3 regions of the Erwinia tracheiphila genome follow, and region 1 is predicted to be linked to each of the others. Evidence: predicted binding sites of a transcription regulator. Region 1 holds the regulator's gene; each other region holds the start of a gene.

The links. The regulator sigma-54, encoded in region 1, starts transcription at its own class of promoters, with help from an activator protein. The targets are predictions, from matches to a motif close to GTTGGCACANNTTTCGCTNT.
Region 2: a site for sigma-54 is predicted at 5,608-5,627, ahead of glnK (P-II family nitrogen regulator). Genes of this name have one in related genera too.
Region 3: a site for sigma-54 is predicted at 4,471-4,490, ahead of glnA (glutamate--ammonia ligase). Genes of this name have one in related genera too.

The regions. Positions count from the first base shown of each region.
Region 1 is NZ_CP089932.1:721,856-729,199, reverse strand. Features, by position in the region: gene LU633_RS03770 (calcium/sodium antiporter) at 1-646, shown strand, start outside; gene kdsD (arabinose-5-phosphate isomerase KdsD) at 652-1,638, shown strand; gene kdsC (3-deoxy-manno-octulosonate-8-phosphatase KdsC) at 1,654-2,220, shown strand; gene lptC (LPS export ABC transporter periplasmic protein LptC) at 2,217-2,792, shown strand; gene lptA (lipopolysaccharide ABC transporter substrate-binding protein LptA) at 2,764-3,312, shown strand; gene lptB (LPS export ABC transporter ATP-binding protein) at 3,323-4,048, shown strand; gene rpoN (RNA polymerase factor sigma-54) at 4,095-5,528, shown strand; gene hpf (ribosome hibernation promoting factor) at 5,551-5,838, shown strand; gene ptsN (PTS IIA-like nitrogen regulatory protein PtsN) at 6,036-6,521, shown strand.
Region 2 is NZ_CP089932.1:1,303,351-1,310,694, reverse strand. Features, by position in the region: gene LU633_RS06910 (metal ABC transporter ATP-binding protein) at 1-4, opposite strand, end outside; gene tomB (Hha toxicity modulator TomB) at 899-1,279, shown strand; gene LU633_RS06900 (HHA domain-containing protein) at 1,304-1,522, shown strand; RNA gene ffs (signal recognition particle sRNA small type) at 1,562-1,658, opposite strand; gene LU633_RS06890 (MGMT family protein) at 1,877-2,224, shown strand; partial or broken gene LU633_RS06885 (YbaY family lipoprotein) at 2,184-2,743, opposite strand; partial or broken gene LU633_RS06880 (acyl-CoA thioesterase domain-containing protein) at 2,996-3,835, shown strand; gene amtB (ammonium transporter AmtB) at 3,897-5,201, opposite strand; gene glnK (P-II family nitrogen regulator) at 5,217-5,555, opposite strand; gene LU633_RS06865 (SmdB family multidrug efflux ABC transporter permease/ATP-binding protein) at 5,799-7,344, opposite strand, start outside.
Region 3 is NZ_CP089932.1:4,702,719-4,710,062, forward strand. Features, by position in the region: gene LU633_RS24350 (YshB family small membrane protein) at 41-154, opposite strand; gene glnG (nitrogen regulation protein NR(I)) at 255-1,664, opposite strand; gene glnL (nitrogen regulation protein NR(II)) at 1,672-2,721, opposite strand; gene glnA (glutamate--ammonia ligase) at 2,908-4,317, opposite strand; gene LU633_RS24370 (IS4 family transposase) at 4,680-6,002, opposite strand; gene typA (ribosome-dependent GTPase TypA) at 6,185-7,344, shown strand, end outside.

The sequences.
Region 1 (7,344 bases):
TGGTGTGATGTTATTTGATAATGCCCTTAGCCGTAATGATGGATTCGCCCTAATTGCCATTGCCGCCATTTACCTGACTTTTATTGTCAAAATCGCCCGCAAGGCCGAACGTGATAATAATGACGTCCTTACCCGCGAACAACTCGCCGAGCTGCCTCATGATGAGGTCGGCAATACAGTCGCTTTTTTGTGGCTGGCCGTTGCCCTGATTATTCTGCCAATGTCCACACGCATGGTCATTGACAACGCGACAGTGATTGCCGATTTCTTCGGCGTCAGTGAATTGGTTATCGGACTAACGATTATTTCTGTTGGCACCAGTTTACCGGAGCTGGCCACTGTGTTTGCTGGCGCGATGAAAGGCGAAGATGATATCGCTGTTGGGAATTTGATTGGATCGAACATTTACAATATTGCCATCGTTCTTGGCGTACCCGCACTCGTCCACCCCGGTACTGTTGATATGCAGGCTTTTGCTCGTGATTATTGGATAATGCTTGGCATCAGCGCACTGTTCACCATCATCTGCTTACAACGCAGTCGCCGTATTGGCCGGGTTGCAGGTGCTGTGTTTTTGATCGGTTTTATTGCCTGGGTTGCCATGTTGTACTGGTTACCCTCTACCACCTTTTGGTTAAAGGATTAAAAATTATGGCAGAGTTCATTCCTGAATCCCGTTTTGACTTTCAACAGGCAGGAAAAGAAGTTCTGTATACAGAACGCCAGGGTTTGGAACAGCTCGATCAATACATCAATGCTGATTTCACTGAAACCTGCGAGCGAATATACAGCTGTACAGGCAAGGTGGTCGTCATGGGGATGGGCAAGTCAGGACATATTGGTAAAAAAATGGCGGCAACTTTTGCCAGCACCGGCACCCCTGCTTTTTTTGTTCATCCCGCAGAAGCAAGCCACGGCGATTTGGGAATGGTAAGTACCTGCGACATTGTCATTGCCATTTCAAACTCTGGAGAATCTTCGGAAATTTCAGCACTCATTCCCGTGCTAAAGCGTTTACAGGTTTCACTTATCTGTATGACCAGCCGCCCGGAGAGTACGATGGCGCGCGCGGCGGATATTCACCTGTGCGTGAAGGTTCCCCAGGAAGCCTGCCCATTAGGGTTGGCACCTACCACAAGTACAACCGCTATGCTGGTTATGGGCGATGCGCTGGCCGTCGCGCTGTTGAAAGCACGGGGGTTTACCGCTGAAGATTTTGCTCTGTCCCATCCTGGAGGTGCACTGGGCCGTAAGCTGCTTCTCACCGTTAATGATATCATGCACAAGGGTAGCGAAATTCCCCACGTCAGCCATGATGCGTTGCTACGGGACGCCTTACTGGAAATCACCCGAAAAAATATGGGCATGACAGTTATCTGTAACGATCTGATGAAAATTGAGGGTATCTTCACCGATGGTGACCTGCGTCGCGTTTTTGATATGGGCATTGATATTCAGCAGGCCTGTATTGCCAGCGTAATGACGCCCGGTGGCGTGCGTGTACGACCAAACACATTAGCCGTTGACGCCTTGAATCTGATGCAAAATCGTAATATCACCGCCCTCATGGTGGCAGACGGCGATGTGCTGCTCGGCGTCGTGCATATGCATGACATGTTGCGTGCTGGTGTGGTTTAACAAGGAATAAAAGTCATGAGCACAGTCGTGAACTGGACAGAAACCTGCTATGGCAAAGTAAGCCTGGAGGTGATGAACCGCGCAAAAAAGATCAAACTGCTAATTTGCGATGTTGACGGAGTCATGTCCGACGGGGTGATTTATCAGGGTAATAACGGTGAGGAGCTCAAGGCCTTTAACGTTCGCGATGGCTACGGCATACGCTGCCTGCTGACCTCGGACGTGGAAGTCGCTATTATTACTGGTCGCAAGGCCAAACTGCTGGAAGATCGTTGTACAACGCTGGGAATTTCGCATCTTTATCAGGACCAGCCTGATAAGATTCTGGCCTTCCGTGAACTTCTGGATAAACTGTCGCTTCAACCTGAACAAGTAGCATATATTGGTGACGATTTGATCGACTGGCCAGTGATGGCGCAAGTAGGATTGAGCGTAACGGTGGCCGACGCCCATCCTGTGCTTATCCCTCGAGCTAATTATGTTACCCGAATTGCAGGCGGACGTGGTGCGGTACGCGAAATTTGCGATCTACTCCTGATCGCACAGGATAAGTTTGATGAGGCCAAAGGGCAGTCTGTATGAGTAAAACAAGGCGTTGGATTACGCTGTTGCTGGCCCTTGTGGCTATCGTGCTGATCGGCTGGAATCTGGCCGATACCGATAATGGCGCTGCACCCACGACCGTAAACGGTCAGGAGCCAACCTATACCAGCCAAACCTCGAACACGCTGGTCTATAACCCACAGGGGGCACTGAACTACAAACTTGTTTCTGACAAAGTGACTTATTTTTCGGTTGATGCGGTGAGCTGGTTTGATAACCCCATTATGACAACCTATGACGAAAATCAAATCCCCACCTGGTCAGTCCGGGCTGACAAAGCGAAATTGACTAACGACCGCATGCTGTATTTGTATGGTCATGCAGAGGTTAATAGTCTGACTCAGGATGCTCAGTTACAACGAATTAAAACCGACAATGCCGCAGTAAATCTTGTCACTCAGGATGTAACCTCAGAAGATCAGGTAACCCTGTATGGCATCAGCTTTAACTCTACCGGCATGAAAATGCGCGGGAATTTACGGAATAAAACTGCCGAGTTGATTGAAAAGGTCAAAACCTCTTATGAAATTCAAAATACTAAACATCCTTAAGTTTTTGACACTCGGAGTGCTGTTCGCTGCCAGCATGCCCGCTCTCGCGCTGACTGGCGATTCTGATAAGCCAGTGAATGTGGATTCCGAAAACCAGGCACTCGATATGCAAGGTAATGTGGCAACATTTACCGGCAATGTTATCGTGACTCAGGGTTCAATCAAGATCACGGCCGATAAAGTTGTGGTCACTCGCCCCGGCGGCGACAGCAAAAAAACCATCGTTGATGCTTATGGTAATCCTGCTACTTTTTATCAAATGCAGGATAACGGAAAGCCTGTCAAAGGCCACGCACTGAAAATGCACTATGAACTGGCCACAGATTTTGTCGAGCTGACAGGAAACGCTTATCTTGAGCAATTAGATAGCAACGTAAAAGGCGATCGGATCACCTACCTAGTGAAAGAGCAGAAGATGCAAGCTTATGGTAACACCGGTAAACGTGTTACTACTGTCCTGGTTCCATCGCAGTTACAAGACAAAGGCACCACTCAGTCAACCGACCCCAAAAGAGAGTAACTGATTAGCTATGGCGACTTTAATTGCAGAAAACCTGGCCAAAGCTTACAAAGGTCGACGTGTAGTCGAAGATGTCAGCTTGCAGGTCAAATCCGGGGAAATTGTTGGTCTGCTCGGACCAAACGGCGCGGGTAAAACCACCACTTTTTATATGGTTGTCGGGATTGTACACCGCGATGCCGGTCGCATTATTATTGATGACGAAGATATCAGCATTCTGCCCTTACATGCGCGGGCCCGCAGGGGGATTGGTTATCTGCCACAGGAAGCATCGATATTCCGCCGCCTGAGCGTGTTTGACAATCTCATGGCCGTTTTACAAATTCGCGACGATTTAACACCAGAGCAGCGTGAGGATCGTGCTAATGAGTTGATGGAAGAGTTTCATATCAACCATTTGCGTAACAGCCTGGGACAAGCTTTGTCGGGCGGTGAGCGCCGCCGCGTTGAGATAGCCAGGGCACTGGCTGCTAATCCAAAGTTTATCCTGCTGGATGAGCCTTTTGCTGGCGTCGACCCCATTTCGGTAATTGATATTAAAAAGATCATCGAACACCTGCGTAATAGTGGGCTTGGCGTGTTGATAACTGACCACAATGTGCGTGAAACGCTTGCCGTTTGCGAACGCGCCTATATTGTCAGCCAGGGGCATTTAATTGCCCACGGCTCGCCAGAACAAATTCTGGAAGATGAACAAGTTAAACGCGTCTACCTGGGCGAAGAGTTCAGGCTGTGATAAGGCGTGAATTTAATTAGATTTTTGAGGAATCCGTATTCTGAATATGAAGCAAGGTTTGCAACTCAGGCTTAGTCAACAGCTTGCCATGACGCCACAACTGCAACAGGCTATTCGTTTGTTGCAACTCTCTACGCTGGAACTAGCGCAGGAAATTCAGCAGGCCCTGGAAAGCAATCCATTGCTTGAACAAACCGAGATACATGAGGAAGTCGATTCTCGGGAGTATCAGGAAAAAGAAGAGCTGGATACGCGTGAAGCTCTCGAACAAAAGGACATGCCAGAAGAACTGCCGCTCGATGCTACGTGGGATGAAATTTACACGGCTGGCACCCCTTCAGGAACTGGCACTGATTATCATGATGATGAGCTTCCGGTTTATCAGGGTGAAACCACTCAGTCATTGCAGGATTACCTGACATGGCAGATGGATCTGACGCCCTTTACTGATACTGATCGTGCTATTGCCACTTCTATTGTGGATGCCGTCGATGATACCGGTTATCTGACAGTGCCACTTGAAGACATTTTGGAAAGTCTTGGCAATGAAGAGCTGACGATAGAAGAAGTGGAAGCCGTCCTCAAACGGGTGCAGCGTTTCGATCCGATTGGTGTTTGCGCGCGCGATCTGCGTGATTGTCTTATGGTTCAGCTTTCACAATTCTCACCAGAACTGCCTTTTCTTAAAGAGGCATGCCTGATAGTCAGCGAACATCTGGATTTGCTGGCAAATCACGATTTCCGCACCCTGATGCGTGTTACCCGGCTCAAAGAAGATGTACTTAAAAACGCCATGCAGCTGATTCAGTCACTGGATCCACGTCCCGGACAGTCAATTAACACCAGCGAGCCTGAATATGTGATTCCCGATGTACTGGTGCGAAAAATCGCTACGCGCTGGGCAGTTGAACTGAACAACGACAGTGTTCCACGAATAAAAATTAATCAACATTATGCATCTCTGGGCGGTCCGGGCCGTAACGATAACGACAGCCAGTTCATTCGCAGCAATTTGCAGGAAGCAAAATGGCTTATTAAAAGCCTGGAAAGTCGAAATGACACGCTGTTGAAAGTTACCCGCTGCATTGTCGATCAGCAGCAGGCCTTCTTTGAACAGGGAGAAGAATTTATGCGGCCAATGGTACTTGCTGATATTGCTGAAGCAGTCGATATGCATGAATCCACCATCTCCCGTGTGACTACGCAGAAATATCTGCACAGCCCGCGGGGGATTTTTGAACTGAAATATTTTTTCTCCAGCCATGTGAATACGGAAGGCGGAGGCGAAGCATCCTCAACAGCTATCCGTGCACTGGTGAGAAAGTTAATCTCGGCGGAAAATCCCGCTAAACCACTAAGTGATAGTAAGCTCACCACTCTCCTCTCCGAACAGGGAATTATGGTGGCACGGCGCACTGTCGCGAAGTATCGAGAATCTTTATCCATCCCGCCATCAAACCAACGTAAACAGCTGGTCTGAACGAACAGATAAGGAAAAGCGTATGCAACTCAATATTACCGGACAGAATGTAGAAATCACTGAACCATTAAGGGAATTTGTAACGGCAAAATTTGCCAAGCTGGAGCAATATTTTGACCGGATCAATCAAGTGTATATTGTTCTCAAGGTGGAAAAGGTAACGCAAATTGCCGATGCAACACTGCATGTAAACGCGGGTGAGTTGCATGCCACTTCAGAAGAGAAAGACATGTATGCAGCGATTGATGGCCTGATTGATAAGCTGACGCGGCAGCTGAACAAACATAAAGACAAACTAAAGCAGCATTAAACATCACTCTGCAATTGAATATTTTTCAATCACCCTTATTTAATAAGAACGTGATGTAAGATAGTCGGCTCGTACTTTAACAAGAAGTACGAGCCTTTAATCAATAGGGCATGAGACGTTTATCGATGGCTGGAAAGGTGTATCAGGCACGCAAATCAGCCAGTTTGTCAGGCGAAGATAAATACGTAAGTGAAACTATGATGAACAATGAATTAACACTTGAATTGAGTTCGATCCTGAGCCTCTCATGCACCCGAAATGACGTCCATTGCCAAAGCAAGAAGCGGGCGCTGGAAATCATCAGCGAACTGGCTGCGAAACAACTTAATCTGCCACATCAAACTATTTTCGACGCTATCCTGACCCGTGAGCGTATGGGCAGTACAGGTATCGGAAACGGTATCGCCATTCCACACGGCAAGTTGGTTGAAGATACGCTGCGCGCGGTCGGAGTTTTTATCCGACTCGATCAGCCCGTCGCTTTCGATGCCATTGACAATCAACCGGTTGATTTGCTTTTTGCACTTCTGGTACCTGCAGATCAATGCAAAACACACTTACACACCTTGTCGCTTGTTGCTAAACGTCTTGCCGATAAAACGGTTTGCCGTCGCCTACGTGCGGCGCAGAGTGATGAAGAACTTTTCGAAATCATGGCAGAAAGTCCTGACGAGAGCCATTAGGGTGCGATGGTAATTATTTCTCGCACACCTCAGCACATATATCAGCCACAGAAAAGTCTACTTTATTTGTCCTGTTGTGATTTCGCTGAAGAGAAGTGGATGCTGGTTTCTCCCGCGCTACAACCTGACATGCTGGTCCCATCGCATTAATGTGCCACGACTGGCATATTTCTGGATACTGCTCTCAGGACTGCCTGGAAAAATTTGGCTGCTTGAAACGATGTATGAGCGTTTAAAACGATAATTAAAAACGGGTGTAATAAACGCGATCTGCAACTGAATACGTCAAATTCTGCATGGAAAATTGCTTATTGACTGAAACATTTTTTCATACGATGGCAATAACTTTTTTGCGCCGAAAGCGTTAGCAGAGACGCAAAAAACCCGAGAAAGCCAGGCAGGTTCGCTCACGTAGTGAACCTGACGACGAATGACACGGGATTACCTTCAATTTCTGCCTGAACGGTGTCATATGCTACAACTGGGCCTGCGACATCTGTAAACCCGGAACCCAAAAACTGACCTGCCATCAAAAGATGTGCATGAAACACCTTTCATACTTATCTGAAGAATAAAAATAACAGAGGCAGCCATTTCTTTCGTAGGGAATAACAAAGCCTGTCATGGCGGGCGCTACAACCCGGTACAAAAAACGCCGCGTCTTGAAACACTGCTTTTGGATATTAAATGTGCTTGAATAGGTTCTCGCTGAATGGTTGTCCACTGTTCAGATCATCAGGTACAACCCCTGCATAGCCCTTAGCCGTTGCAGCCTTTCCAGGCGGAAGAGAAGCAATATGCTCAGAAAAAGCAGCGAGAAATG
Region 2 (7,344 bases), 580 kb from region 1:
TCATCCGCAAACAGCCCAATATGTCGATATAAGAAGAATCAAGGAGAGCAGAGATGCAACAGCGATCCTGACCACTGCAGAATGCGTGAATAAGGTCCCTCGCTGAATTAAAGATGAACGGAAAACCATTTCGCATACCCAATATGTTATAACATAACAGTATTTTATGTTAAGAACGAACCTCTGAGTGTAAATAAATTGTATCTAAGTATTTCTTTGGGTAGGATGAAGGTAAATTGTATTAATGTAAATAATCTTTGAGCAGGGTATTCACCTGTCACAAAAATAGGTATTATCTGCTGGAATAACCGATAGTTAAATCATAAAGATGGTGTTGGTATTAATTTAAAGCACTTGATAATTCTGAGCAAAACAACAATTATCGATATAAATATTCATTACGCCACATGGAGAAGAAATATACAGCGCTATTTCATGGTCTGTGAACGTTAATCATGGAAAAGTACTTTTTATGAAACTATTCAGCAGATAATTCCCAAAATAAAAGTTGCGCAAACAACGCATTCCTCATGATTTCAATGAAAATACATTATTTTTACGACAACATTTGAATTGTTTATGTAGAATATTGCTTTGAATCACGCTATAAGATGCTATGCCACTTTAATGAAAGCATCCTAAATACAAATTTCAATCCGCACATGGATAAGTAATATCAAAAGTAATGAAGTCCGAATAGCTCGCTAACCTGTGGATTTTATTAATTTATAATGTCACTATACCCTTGTATTGCTGATAAAATGCTGCGTATAAAAAAATCGTTTAATCAGGTTATTAAATTTATGTCAGTGTAAGAGGCTTAAATATCGCCTCCTGGCACACTATTAGTAAAAGACTAAACTAATGGCACCTCTAACTCGCTGTGGAGGGGAAAAAGATGGACGAGTATTCACCAAAAAGGCATGATATTGCACAATTAAAATTCTTGTGTGAAAATTTGTACGATGAAAGCATGACAACAATAGGTGACAGCCATCATGGATGGATTAACGATCCGACTTCTGCCAGCAATTTACAGCTTAACGATTTGATTGAGCACATAGCCTCATTTACCATGAATTACAAAATTAAACATATTGAAGATAGCGATCTGATTAGTCAGATTGATGAATATCTTGATGACACTTTTATGCTCTTTAGTAATTACGGCATTAATGTTCAGGAACTGCAACGCTGGCGAAAATCAGCTGAAGGGTTGTTTAGCATTTTTGCAGAGGAGTGCGCTCAAGTTGCCAATCCTGCGAGCCACTCGTTTTAAAACCTTTTTTTCAACGGCTTAACAATGACAAACAAAGTTCTTACTAAAACTGATTATCTTATGCGTTTAAGAAAGTGTCGTTCTATCGACACCCTGGAACGCGTTATAGAAAAGAACAAATACGAATTATCCGACAATGAGCTGGCAGTATTTTATTCTGCTGCTGACCATCGCCTGGCTGAACTCACTATGAATAAGCTTTACGATAAGGTGCCTGTTTCAGTCTGGAAATTCATACGTTAGGATTAAAAAATGTGCGGCGGGGCGATAAATTGGTGGAGGCCCTGCCAGCCACATCCCGGCACACACGACGTCTGCTGCGGCTGCTTCCTTCCGGACCTGACCGAGTTCACAGATTAGTGTTGCGGGAGAACCAACCGGGTCTCCATTGAAAAGCCCCATTCTCTGGAGCAGAAGTATTATCAATGAACGCTGCAGCAATTGCAAGTATATGGCAGATAACCGTTTGTTTCTTGTGCACTTCTGCAATCTTTTTTTCTGACGCTCCCTGACTGCACTAATTTAATGATATAACTGTATGAAATATCTCCAATGCTATCTGTTTCACTTATTTTGGCATTCTGAGAATGCGTAGCTATGACAATCCAGGATAATTTCCGCCAGCGTATCTGGCAAATTGTTGCCGCCATACCTTATGGTAAAGTGACCACTTACGGAGAAATTGCCTGCCTCGCAGGTTCACCCCGCGCAGCCCGTCAGGTAGGTGGCGTATTAAAACGGCTTCCCCCCGAGAGTAAATTACCTTGGCACCGCGTAATTAATAGAATGGGTAAAATTTCACTATCAGGTGATAATCTTGCTCGCCAACGTCAGGCATTGATGGCAGAGGGAATCGAAGTAACGCCTGAGGGAAAAATTGTCCTCAGGCGTTACCGCTGGGAAGTTACAGAGATGACGGCGCAGGAACTGAAGCAGAAGGCGTGACCTGCGTGGGCGATGTCGAGGGGACAGTCGTTGTGGCCTCGTTCTGAGAAGGTAAAGCAACAGAAGGAACAGGAACAAGCACCAACTCTTCTTTTGTTGCCCCATTTGTCACAGCCGTTTTAACCGTTTCAGTTATAAAAACCATCTTACCGTCAACGGCAATCACTGTACTAAGCAAAATGCGTGAATTTGGCTGAATATCAGCAGGGTTAAACGGCAGGATAAAATTGAACGGTGCCTGCTTATCCCCTGTTCTGAGCGAACGCTGTGCAATCACTTTAGAAGGTGCACTGGCAACGGAAGCATCTGATAGCATTACAGTCAGCACCGCACCAGGCGGCAATGCAGCCTTCTGCCGAACATAAACAGAACCGCTAACGTTTGGCTGGCGCAGTGTTGATGATTACCCTGCCACCTGCGAAGCGAGGGACGCAGTTGCAACATCTTGACCTTTATTCACACAGCCCGCGAGCGCAATAGTCAGAACAGTACCAGTGTGAGTACTGGCCAGAGTTTCATTGATTAAGTCTCCATGTGATCAATTTACGAGCGTTATTTTAGCGCGCCAAAAGTGGCAGAAATGTTCTGTCATCCCACCTTAAATCCTGGCACAGGTTAATAATATTTTCCGGGAGGCCCCAAATTCCTCCTCCACGGAAACAAATCACTTCAGGCCCGGTTGACGAAAAGTAATCGGATCCCCACACTATTTTATGCGTCGATGATGAAGGAAAAAAACCAATGGGTCATGCCTTGTAGAACTTATTAAACCTGCTTGAGTTGGAAAAACTGGATGAGAGCCTGTTTCGGGACCAGAGTGCAGACATCGGCCTGCGCCAGTTATTCGGAGGACAGGTTATTGGACAGGCTCTTCACGCGGACAGGCAAACTACCCCATCGGAGAGAGTTATCCATTCCCTTCACAGCTACTTTTTACTCCCCGGAGACAGCCAAAAAGCCATTATTTATGAGGTGGATACATTACGTGATGGGCAAAGTTTCAGTACCAGACGCGTCAGCGCAACACAAAATGGGCATCCCATCTTCTTTATGACCCTTTCTTTCCAGACTCCTGAAGTTGGCCTGGATCATCAAAAAGCCATGCCTGATGTGCCGGGCCCCGACGCTCTCCCTAATGAAAGCGATATTGCCAGAGAGCTTGCTCATTCTATTCCAGTGCGCGTAAAAGAGAAATTTCTTGCAGAGAAACCATTGGAAATACGACCGGTAAAATTTCATAACCCACTTAAGGGTGAAATTGCTCCACCCGTACGTTGTGTCTGGATCCGTGCAAATGGAGTACTACCGACAAAGAAGCATATTCATCAATATTTACTGGGGTATGCTTCCGATTTGAATTTTTTGCCGGTAGCACTGCGACCTCATGGTAAAGGTTTTCTTGAGCCAGACATGCAGGTCGTGACGATTGACCATTCGATGTGATTCCATCGTCACGCGGATTTAAACTAGTGGCTACTTTACAACATTGAAAGTTCCTCGACCTCAGGTGCCAGAGGCCTGGTGCATGGGGAGTTTTATACTCAAGATGGAACGCTGGTTGCTTCAACGGTACAGGAAGGCTTAATGCGTATACGTCAGTCAGCCAGCTGAAAGAGAGGTTTACGGCCCCAAATCGGGGCCGTCTTTTTAAAAGTTACTGTCTTTTATCCACTTAGTGGTTGTAGGCATTTTCACCATGACTGTTGACATCCAGACCCTCGCGCTCCTGATCTTCAGGAACTCGCAGACCAACAATCATGTCAGCCACTTTGAAAGCAATGAAAGCTACCACACCCGTCCAGGCAATGGTCACGCCCACGCTTAACAATTGAATCCAAACCTGATGCCCCATAGTCACACCTGACGCATAGCCTACTCCTCCTAATGAAGAAGAAGCAAAGACACCTGTCAAAATACAGCCCACAATTCCACACACGCCGTGTACGCCGAACACATCACAAGGATCATCGACACGCAGCCACTTTTTCAACGTAGTGACGCCCCACAGACCAGCAAGCCCACCGACGAGACCAATAATTAGCGCACCTCCCACTCCGACATAACCGCAAGCAGGGGTAACCGCGACCAGGCCAGCAATTGCACCCGAACAAACGCCCAGCAAAGACGGTTTTCCACGCAACGCCCATTCTCCAAACGTCCAACTGAGCATCGCCCCTGCCGTTGCCATCACGGTATTCAGAAATGCCAGACCTGCAATTTCGTTAGCGGCGCTTGCGGAACCCGCATTAAAACCGAACCAACCAACATAGAGGATCGCCGTTCCAGTGAATACCATTGGCAGATTGTGAGGTTTGAAGGCTTCTTTACCAAAACCAGCACGTTTGCCCACCAGATAAGCACCAACCAGGCCAGCTACCGCTGCGTTTATGTGAACAACAGTACCGCCAGCAAAGTCCAGTGCTCCATCCTGCGCCAGCAAACCACCTGACCATACCATGTGCGCAATAGGTAAGTAGGAAAAGGTTAACCAAATAGCTACAAAAATTAACACAGCGGAAAACCGCACGCGCTCGGCTATCGAACCAACAATCAGCCCGACAGTGATACAGGCGAAGGAGGCCTGAAAAGATACGTGAATATATTGATAAAACGTGCCTACGAGCGCGGTGAGCTGAATATTTTTCAGCATAGCCATGCTGAAACCACCAAAAAAGGCGTTGCCTTCACTGAAAGCAAGTGAATAGCCATAGAGCATCCATAAAACGCACACCATCGCAAAAGTGACCGACACCTGTGTCATCATCGAAAGAACGTTCTTTGTGCGGATCAGACCACCGTAAAACAATGCAATGCCGGGTAAAGTCATAAACAGCACCAGTGCGGTGCAAATCATCATAAAGGCATTATCCGCTTTATCTACCACTGGTGCTGTTGCGGCCATCACAAGCGACGGTAACAGGGCCAGACCTGCAAGACCAAATACAGCAAGTTTTTTCTTCATTCTAATCCATCCCATTGCAATTCTTAGCCTTTACAGCGCAGCTTCATCATTTTCGCCCGTGCGAATGCGGATAACTCGCTGCAGCTCTGCAACAAAAATTTTACCGTCACCAATTTTCCCGGTGTAGGCTGCTTTACTGATAACATCAACGACTTCATCAAGCTGATCGTCTGTAATGGCAATGTCGATTTTTACCTTAGGCAGGAAGTTCACGCTGTATTCAGCACCGCGATAGAGCTCGGCATGCCCCTTCTGGCGGCCGAAACCTTTTACTGCCGTTACGGTCAGCCCCTGAATACCTATGGAAGAGAGTGCTTCACGCACATCCTCTAATTTAAACGGTTTGATTACCACGGTAACCAGCTTCATACGATCCCCCCCAGGTACTGAAAATGGTTGTTTTACCCGATACATAATCAACAAAGCAAAGGCTGTGCCATAAATTTAAAAACTGCAATTTCCAGACGATTAGCCAGTCATGCTCTGCATCCAAGAGTGGCATTAAAGAAAATTCACACTGAACAGTCTCAGGGCGACAGCCCCGAATAGCACAATTATAGTGCATTGCGTTACAGATATGTGCAGTCTGATCTTCCGGGATAGTTATTTGCCTTATTTTGGGGCAAGCTGAGGCGTTTCATTTGTTTCCAGCTCTGCTCCAGCCAGCTGTAACTGATACATTTGCGCATAGCGGCCATGCTCATCCAGTAGCTGTCTGTGGGTTCCCTGTTCAACAATACGACCACGGTGAAGAACAAAGATAGTATCCGCTTCGATAATTGTGGAAAGACGATGGGCAATCGCCACTAATGTGGTTTGTTGACGAACCAAATGTAGTGCTTTTTGAATTGCCTGCTCAGTGCCGGAGTCAATATTAGCAGTGGCTTCATCAAGGATTAAAAGCTTTGGGCTGGCGACCAGTACTCTGGCCATAGCCAGCAATTGCTTTTGCCCTACAGAGAGGGTGTTACCCTGTTCACCGAGATGAGTATAAATACCCTCAGGCAAGTGTCTGGCCAGGTCAGCCAGTTGCACGGTTTCCAGCACCTGCCATACCACATCCTCGCTGATATCACGGCCCAGTGTAACATTGGCAAAGAACGTGTCCGCCAGCACAACCGGATCCTGCTGAACCAATGCCATATCCTTTCTGAGAACGCGTTGCGAAAGCGAATTTATTGGCCTGCCGTCAAGACGAATCTCACCTTCCAGAAGGGGATAATAGCCCATAATCAAATTAGCAAGCGTGCTTTTTCCACTTCCGGTATGGCCAACTAATGCAACAAAATGACGGGGTGGAATCACAAGATTGACGCCCCTGAGCACCTGATAATCAGCACGATAGGCAAAATTCAGACCGTCTATTTCGATCCGCCCCGAATTAAGCGGCCGATCATCGTTGCCATAGGATTGCTGTCGTGCGTCCATTAACTCAAAAATACGCTCCCCGGCTATTAACGCCTGTTGCAGCATCGACTGCTGGGTCGTTAACTCAATCAGTGGCTCATTCAGACGCCCCAGATAATTAATAAACACATAAAGCACGCCCACTTCAATCCTGCCCTGGCCCGAAAAGCCAAATAACATCATCAGGCCACAGAGAATCAGCGCGGAAAACAAACTGAGTAAAGGCCTCAGAAGAAAGCCATCCAGGCGCAAGGTTTCCATCCTCGCTTGATAATGCAGGCGGCTAGCCTCGCACAGGCGCTTACCAAAGCGGGCCTGCTGGCGAAACTGTTGGATAACGCTCATACCATTGATAGCTTCGTTAAAGCCGTTATTGATATCGGCCAGATAACTGCGTACTCGCCGGACGATCGGGGTGCTGTAGTGCTGATAAATGATCATCACGACGATTACCGCAGGGAAAATAGCCACGGCCACCAGCGCCATTCTCCAGTCGAGGCTGAACATGGCCACCAGCATTGCACTAACAAGCGCAGCACTATGCAGCACCGTGGCGAGCACGGTGACATACAGATCGCGGACAACTTCAGTATCATTGGTCACACGCGAAATGATTTGCCCAACAGGTTGGGTATCGTACGAGCTCAGAGGTTGACGCAACGCAGCATCCATTACATCCGTTCGCAAACGTTGAACCACACCCACCGCTGCCTGATTAAACAGCAATGATTGTGAATAATGCAGTAAGGCT
Region 3 (7,344 bases), 940 kb from region 1:
ATGGGAGTCGATCACAGGCCGGGCAATGCCCGGCCCTGGATCAGTGAAATAAATTTAGCATTAGCGCACACATAATTGCTGCCATCGCGGTTTGCGGGGTATGCGCACCAGTTTCTGCGGTTTGCGTAACGAAATGAATAATTGATTCCAGCATAATATACCTCCCAATATTCTGCGCAAAATGATACCTGGCAACATCCGCGTGTAAAGCGTGTTGAGTATCAAAACTGTGCAGTCAGGAAAAATTTATCGGTTCATTCCATACCCAATTCTTTCAGCTTGCGGGTCAGCGTATTGCGTCCCCACCCCAGCAGACGTGCAGCTTCCTGTTTATGGCCCTGAGTGTGGCGTAATGCTGTGGTAAGTAGCGTACGTTCCATTTCTGGCTGCGTCTCTGAAAGCAGGTTTTCATGGCCGGAGCGAAGCGCGTGATCGGCCCACTGCGCCAGCAGCGTCGCCCAGCTATCGGGTAATGAGTGGCCAGGCGTTTCCTGTGTGGCCGCCTCAAACAATTCCCCCGGCAGATCCTGTATCAACACTTCCTGACCGGCGGCCATAACGATGAGCCAGCGGCAGGTATTTTCCAACTGACGCACGTTGCCTGACCAGCGAAGACGCGTCAGCGCAGTTTCTGTTTCCGGGTGCAGGATTTTTGCTTCAACGCCCAGCTCACGTGCAGCAACCTGCAGGAAATAACGAGCCAAACGAGGAATATCTTCGCGGCGCTCACGGAGGGGGGGCAAATGCACACGGATTACATTTAAGCGATGGAACAGGTCCTCACGGAATTTCCCCTCCTGAACACGCAGCTCCAGATTCTGGTGAGTAGCGGCGATAATGCGCACATCCACCTTGACGGGCGCATAGCCTCCAACCCGATAGAACTGCCCGTCGGCCAGAACGCGCAGTAAACGCGTTTGTACATCCAGCGGCATATCCCCAATTTCATCAAGGAACAACGTGCCGCCGTCTGCCTGCTCGAAACGCCCCTGTCGTATCTGATTTGCGCCGGTGAATGCCCCTTTTTCATGGCCAAACAGTTCGGATTCAATCAAATCTTTGGGTATCGCTGCCATATTTAACGCAATAAACGGCGCTTTGGCGCGTGGACTGTGGCGATGCAGGGCATGAGCAACTAATTCCTTACCCGTTCCCGACTCGCCATTAATCAATACGCTGATCGAGGAACGGGAAAGGCGGCCAATAATGCGAAACACATCCTGCATCGCTGGCGCTTCACCAATAATGTCGGTGGTGGGGCCACTGACCGGCTGATTGCGTGGCTGCTGTTGTTCCCGATAGTGACTGATCGCACGTTCAACCAGCGCAACGGCCTCATCAATATCAAAAGGCTTGGGCAGATAATCAAAGGCACCCTGCTGATAGGCGCTCACCGCCGCATCCAGATCAGAGTGAGCAGTCATAATGATCACCGGAAGCATGGGATGACGCTGTTTGATTTGCTTAAGTAGCACCAGTCCGTCCATTCCTGGCATGCGAATGTCTGAAAGTAAAACGTCTGGGGTTTTGGTTGCAAGGGCATCAAGCACCTCGTTCCCGCTGTCAAAAGTGGCACAGCTTAAACCGGCTCCAGTTAGCGCACGTTCAAGCACCCAGCGGATGGAATTATCGTCATCGACGATCCAAACTATCCCTCGTTGCATAGAAACCTCACTGGCGAATAGGCAGATAAACCGAAAATTCAGTGTGGCCGGGCCAACTGCTGAATTCTATTTTTCCCGAATGCTGATCGATCAGGTTGCGGGCGATGGAAAGGCCCAGTCCGGTCCCGCCTTCCCGGCCGCTGACCATTGGATAAAACAGCGTATCCTGTAATTGTGCCGGGATACCGGGACCATTATCTTCAACATCAATGCGCGCAACCAAACGGTAACGCATTCCATGCAGCGTCAACTGGAACGCTGTGCGGGTACGAAGCGTAATACTGCCGCCTTCTTCACCCAGCGCCTGAAGCGCATTACGAACAACGTTGAGCAGGACCTGCTCGATTTGTTCCGGATCGTGTGGCAGCTCAGGCAGACTCGGGTCGTAATCGCGAACCAGCGTGACATTATCGGGCAGCTCCATTGACACGAGATTGACCACGCGTTCGGCGACCTGATGGATACTTTGCGTAATGTGCATGCCGGGCTGTTGTGGGCCCAGCAGGCGATCAACCAGATTACGCAGGCGATCGGCCTGCTCAATGATCACCCTGGTATACTCGGTTAACGATGGATCGGGGAGTGCTTTCGCCAGTAACTGGGCGGCTCCGCGTAACCCTCCCAGCGGATTTTTAATTTCATGTGCCAGTCCCCGTACAAGATCCCGGGCTGCCGCCTGCTGGGTATGTTGAATCTGTTCCTGGCTGAGACGACGCTGATTATCCATCGGCGCCATTTCAAGCAGGATTAAGCCGTCCGGCAGGCGCTGTGCGGTTAACGACATAATATGCGCACGACTGTCGACCACTAAGGTGACTTCACTGTCGGTGAAACCTTGGCCTGCGTTGAGGCTCTCGCGCATCACGTCAATATTTAACGAAAAATATCCCATCAGTTCCGGGAGCGGGGTACCGAAAAGCTTGCGGGAGCTTTGCGCTAACAGCTGCTGTGCCGCTGGATTGGCGTAGTGCACAACCAGTTCACTGTCGATCAACAATATACTGTTAATGAGAGAGTTGAGAATCTGCCCAGCATCGGGCAGCGTGCCTGTTGCCATACAGCTTTCTCCTGCACTTTTTTGGTGCATTATAGTCTTCTGCCCAGAAATCGTTATCCTGGACGATGAAGCTGTGGTGAAAAAAACCCATCCGAAGATGGGCGAAATTTCCACGGCCACGATAGTTGGCGAAGCGTATGTCAGCCGACCCTTGTGGCAAGCTTTCTGCCAGACTTACAACGGCGATTAAACACTGTAGTACAGCTCGAACTCAACAGGATGTGGCGTCATACGAACGCGATCCAGTTCGGTTTTACGCAGTTCGATGTAGGCATCAATGGTGTCATCAGTGAATACGCCGCCGCGGGTCAGGAACTCGCGATCTTCGTTCAGTGCATTCAGTGCTTCTTCCAGTGAACCTGCCACTTTTGGAATCTCCGCTTCTTCTTCAGGAGGCAGGTCGTACAGGTTTTTGTCCATCGCGTCGCCAGGATGGATTTTGTTGATGATGCCGTCCAGGCCAGCCATCAGAAGGGCAGAGAAGCACAGGTAAGGGTTAGCGGCCGGATCGGGGAAGCGTGCTTCGATACGACGTGCTTTCGGGCTGGCAACCACTGGGATACGGATTGAAGCAGAGCGGTTACGCGCAGAATACGCCAGCATAACAGGTGCTTCATAACCTGGAACCAGACGCTTATAAGAGTTGGTGGTTGGGTTAGACAGCGCGTTGATCGCTTTAGCGTGTTTAATAACACCGCCAATATAGAACAGCGCGGTTTCAGACAGGCCGCCGTACTTGTCACCAGAGAACAGATTGTTGCCGTCTTTAGAAAGGGACATGTGGCAGTGCATACCGGAACCATTATCACCAAAAATAGGTTTTGGCATAAAGGTTGCGGTTTTGCCGTAAGCGTGGGCGATGTTGTGCACAACGTACTTGTAGATCTGAATTTCGTCGGCTTTTTTGGTCATGGTGTTGAAGCGGGTCGCCACTTCGTTCTGACCTGCGGTCGCCACTTCATGGTGGTGAGCTTCAACGACAAGGCCCATTTGCTCCATGGTAAGACACATAGCAGAACGGATGTCCTGTGAAGAGTCGACCGGAGGAACCGGGAAGTAGCCGCCTTTCAGACCGGGGCGGTGGCCTTTGTTGCCACCTTCATATTCTTTACCCGTGTTCCAGGCAGCTTCAATATCGTCGATAGCAACATGGGAACCCGACGTGGTTGCACCGAAACGTACGTCGTCAAACAGGAAAAACTCAGGTTCTGGTCCAAACAGCACGGTGTCGGCGATACCGGAAGAGCGCAGGAAGTCTTCAGCACGTTTAGCAATTGAACGCGGGTCACGGTCATAGCCTTGCATGGTGCCTGGCTCAAGAATGTCACAGCGGATAATCAGCGTAGCATCTTCAAAGAAAGGATCGATAACGGCGGTGCTGGCATCTGGCATCAGGACCATATCGGATTCGTTAATGCCTTTCCAGCCACCAATCGAAGAGCCATCAAACATTTTGCCCTCTTCGAAAAAGTCAGCGTTCACCTGATGAGCGGGGATAGTGACGTGCTGCTCTTTGCCCTTGGTATCGGTAAAACGCAGATCAACAAATTTAACTTCGTGCTCGTTCATCATCGACAGAACGTGTTCAGCGGACATACTTAACTCTCCTGGATTATGTCATTTTCGTCGTGGCCAGAGCTCGCTACGGCTCACATTTTTGCCCCTTAAGGCACAGTTATCCGATAGAAAGAACACTGACAAGCTACCAACTTTAAATACGGAAACCGATATCTTTTGCTTACTTAAATTAAAGCGAAATTTATGCCAACTTTCTTAAATATGCTGAAAAAGCGGTATGATGCGCACTCTGGTAAACCGGAGCCTGCACCATGATGGATTTTTAGCACCGTAATGGTGCTATTAAGTATACTTATCGCACCATTACGGTGCATTTTGTGACCAGTGCGATTGTATTGCACTGTAAATGGCTAAAAAAGCAACCTGACAGTTAATGCTGGTCACTTAAGGTGACCAGCAACCTTTTTATCCGGATATTTCCTGCTCTTTACCCTCAACTCTCTCGGGTAACTTCGCTCTCTTCTACCCGGTAACACAAGCCATTTCGCCTGTTCATACAGGGTTCTCAGTTCTCCCGGCATTTTTCCCGGCGAAGCCCAGGGCAGGGTTATCAGCATCCGGATTATTTCGCTTATCGCTCCACTGAAGCTCAGCTGGTAAGGCAGGTAATCTCCTTTCAGATGGAACGCCATCTGCACCATCTGATATCGCACCAGGTTATAAGCCAGCAGTACCCCCCATAGCTCCTGTCTCACCAGCTCCGGCAGGCGACTGCGTAATGTCCACCGGCTGTCCAGCATACCCTGCTTTGCTTCCCGGTAGCCCAGTTCTGTTTCCCAGCGGTGGCGATATAGCTCGCTGATATCTTTACCCGGATAGCGATTCGGGTCTGTCAGTGACGTCAGCACCTGCCTCTCTTTACCGTCTACCCTGCGGGTCAGCAGTCTTGCCACCATTTCTTCCGGGACCCCTGGCCATTGCTTCCTGGCTCGTGGACTGGTTTTCAGGCATATCAGTTCATCTCCACGCCCCAAACGGCGAACCACCTGATACTGTACGTGTTTTTTCAACGGCAACAACCAGTGACGGTGTTCTCCTGCTGTCTGCCAGTGATGAAGCAGACCCATCGAATAAAATCCCTTATCGAACAGGGTGATACTGTTATTCGGGGTTTTCTCCGTCAGGTGCTCAGCCAGCCGCATTTCACTGACTTTTTCACTGTCGAATGCACTGGCGGCGATCAGATGGCTGCTCAGCTCCATCAGACAAACCATTCGCACCTGAGGATAGCCGCCTTCGCCGTACTGGCTGCTGTGTTTACTGAAGACGGCTCTGTTTTCCGGCGTATCGGCGGTACGCCAGACCACGCCGTCGACAGCAAACAGATTCAGACCGTGCCATTTTGGATGTGCAGCCTGCTGATTCCAGTGCTGCTGTGTGATATCAAAAAGCTCCCGCACTGCATTTTCACCCAGAGTCTTACGGCGCTGAATGACAGCGCTGCGTGCGGTAAAAGGAGCTCCGGTCCGGTCAGTAATATCCATCAGATTGACGATTTCGGTCATCGGACGATCGCAAAAAATGGACATCCCAACGACAAGCCAAATCATGGATTCGAGGGAAAGTTTACGTTTACGCAAAGTAACGGTATCGGTCAGGGTGAGCGCCTGCTGAATAAGCTCGGGAGGAATAAGGTCGGCGAGACTACGGGCGCGCTCAGGAGTGGCGGCATTGATGATGCCGAGGGCCTGGGAAAGTTCCATTTAAAAAGGGTTCCATGATGAACATAGAACCCTTTTTACCGCATAAACCGGATCGGTCAACCGATCCTTAAATGATCGGCATTAACCTGACAGTAATCTTTAATTGATATTTGTGATCCTGTTCAGTCCTTCGATTAACCCGTGTACAATAGTGCGCTATTTCTAATGCCTGAGGCAAAGCTGTGATCGAAAATTTGCGTAACATCGCCATTATTGCCCACGTTGACCACGGTAAAACTACCCTGGTTGATAAGTTACTCCAGCAGTCCGGGACCTTTGACGCCCGTGCTGAAACAACTGAACGCGTAATGGACTCCAACGATTTGGAGAAAGAGCGTGGGATTACCATCCTCGCAAAAAACACCGCCATTAAATGGAAAGACTATCGCATCAATATCGTTGATACCCCAGGACACGCCGACTTCGGTGGTGAGGTTGAACGTGTGATGTCAATGGTTGACTCGGTGCTGCTGGTTGTGGATGCAATGGATGGCCCAATGCCGCAAACCCGTTTCGTGACCAAAAAAGCATTTGCTAATGGCTTGAGGCCGATCGTGGTTATCAACAAAGTTGACCGCCCGGGCGCTCGCCCTGACTGGGTCGTGGATCAAGTGTTTGATCTGTTCGTTAACCTGGATGCAACCGACGATCAGCTCGATTTTCCGGTTATTTATGCCTCTGCGCTGAATGGTATTGCTGGTCTTGAACATACCGATATGGCAGAAGATATGACCCCGCTGTACGAAGCCATCGTGAAGCACGTTTCTCCTCCGCAGGTTGAGGCTGCTGCACCGTTCCAGATGCAGATATCCCAGCTGGATTACAACAACTATGTTGGTGTAATCGGCATTGGCCGCATTAAGCGTGGTAAAGTGAAGCCAAACCAGCAGGTCACTATCGTTGATAGCGAAGGGAAAATCCGCAATGGTAAAGTGGGTAAAGTCCTGACTCACCTTGGTCTGGAGCGTATTGATGCGACCGAGGCGGAAGCGGGCGATATCATCGCCATTACCGGTCTGGGCGAGCTGAATATCTCTGACACCATCTGCGATCCTCAGAATGTGCAGGCGCTGCCAGCACTGAGCGTTGATGAACCCACTGTTACTATGTTCTTTAACGTCAACACCTCTCCTTTCTGCGGTAAAGAAGGAAAGTTTGTAACCTCACGTCAGATCCTTGATCGTCTGAATAAAGAGCTGGTGCACAACGTGGCGCTGCGTGTTGAAGAAACTGCCGATGCTGATGCCTTCCGCGTTTCTGGCCGTGGTGAGCTGCACCTGTCGGTTCTAATCGAAAACATGCGCCGTGAAGGTTTCGAACTGGCGGTATCCCGTCCAAAAGT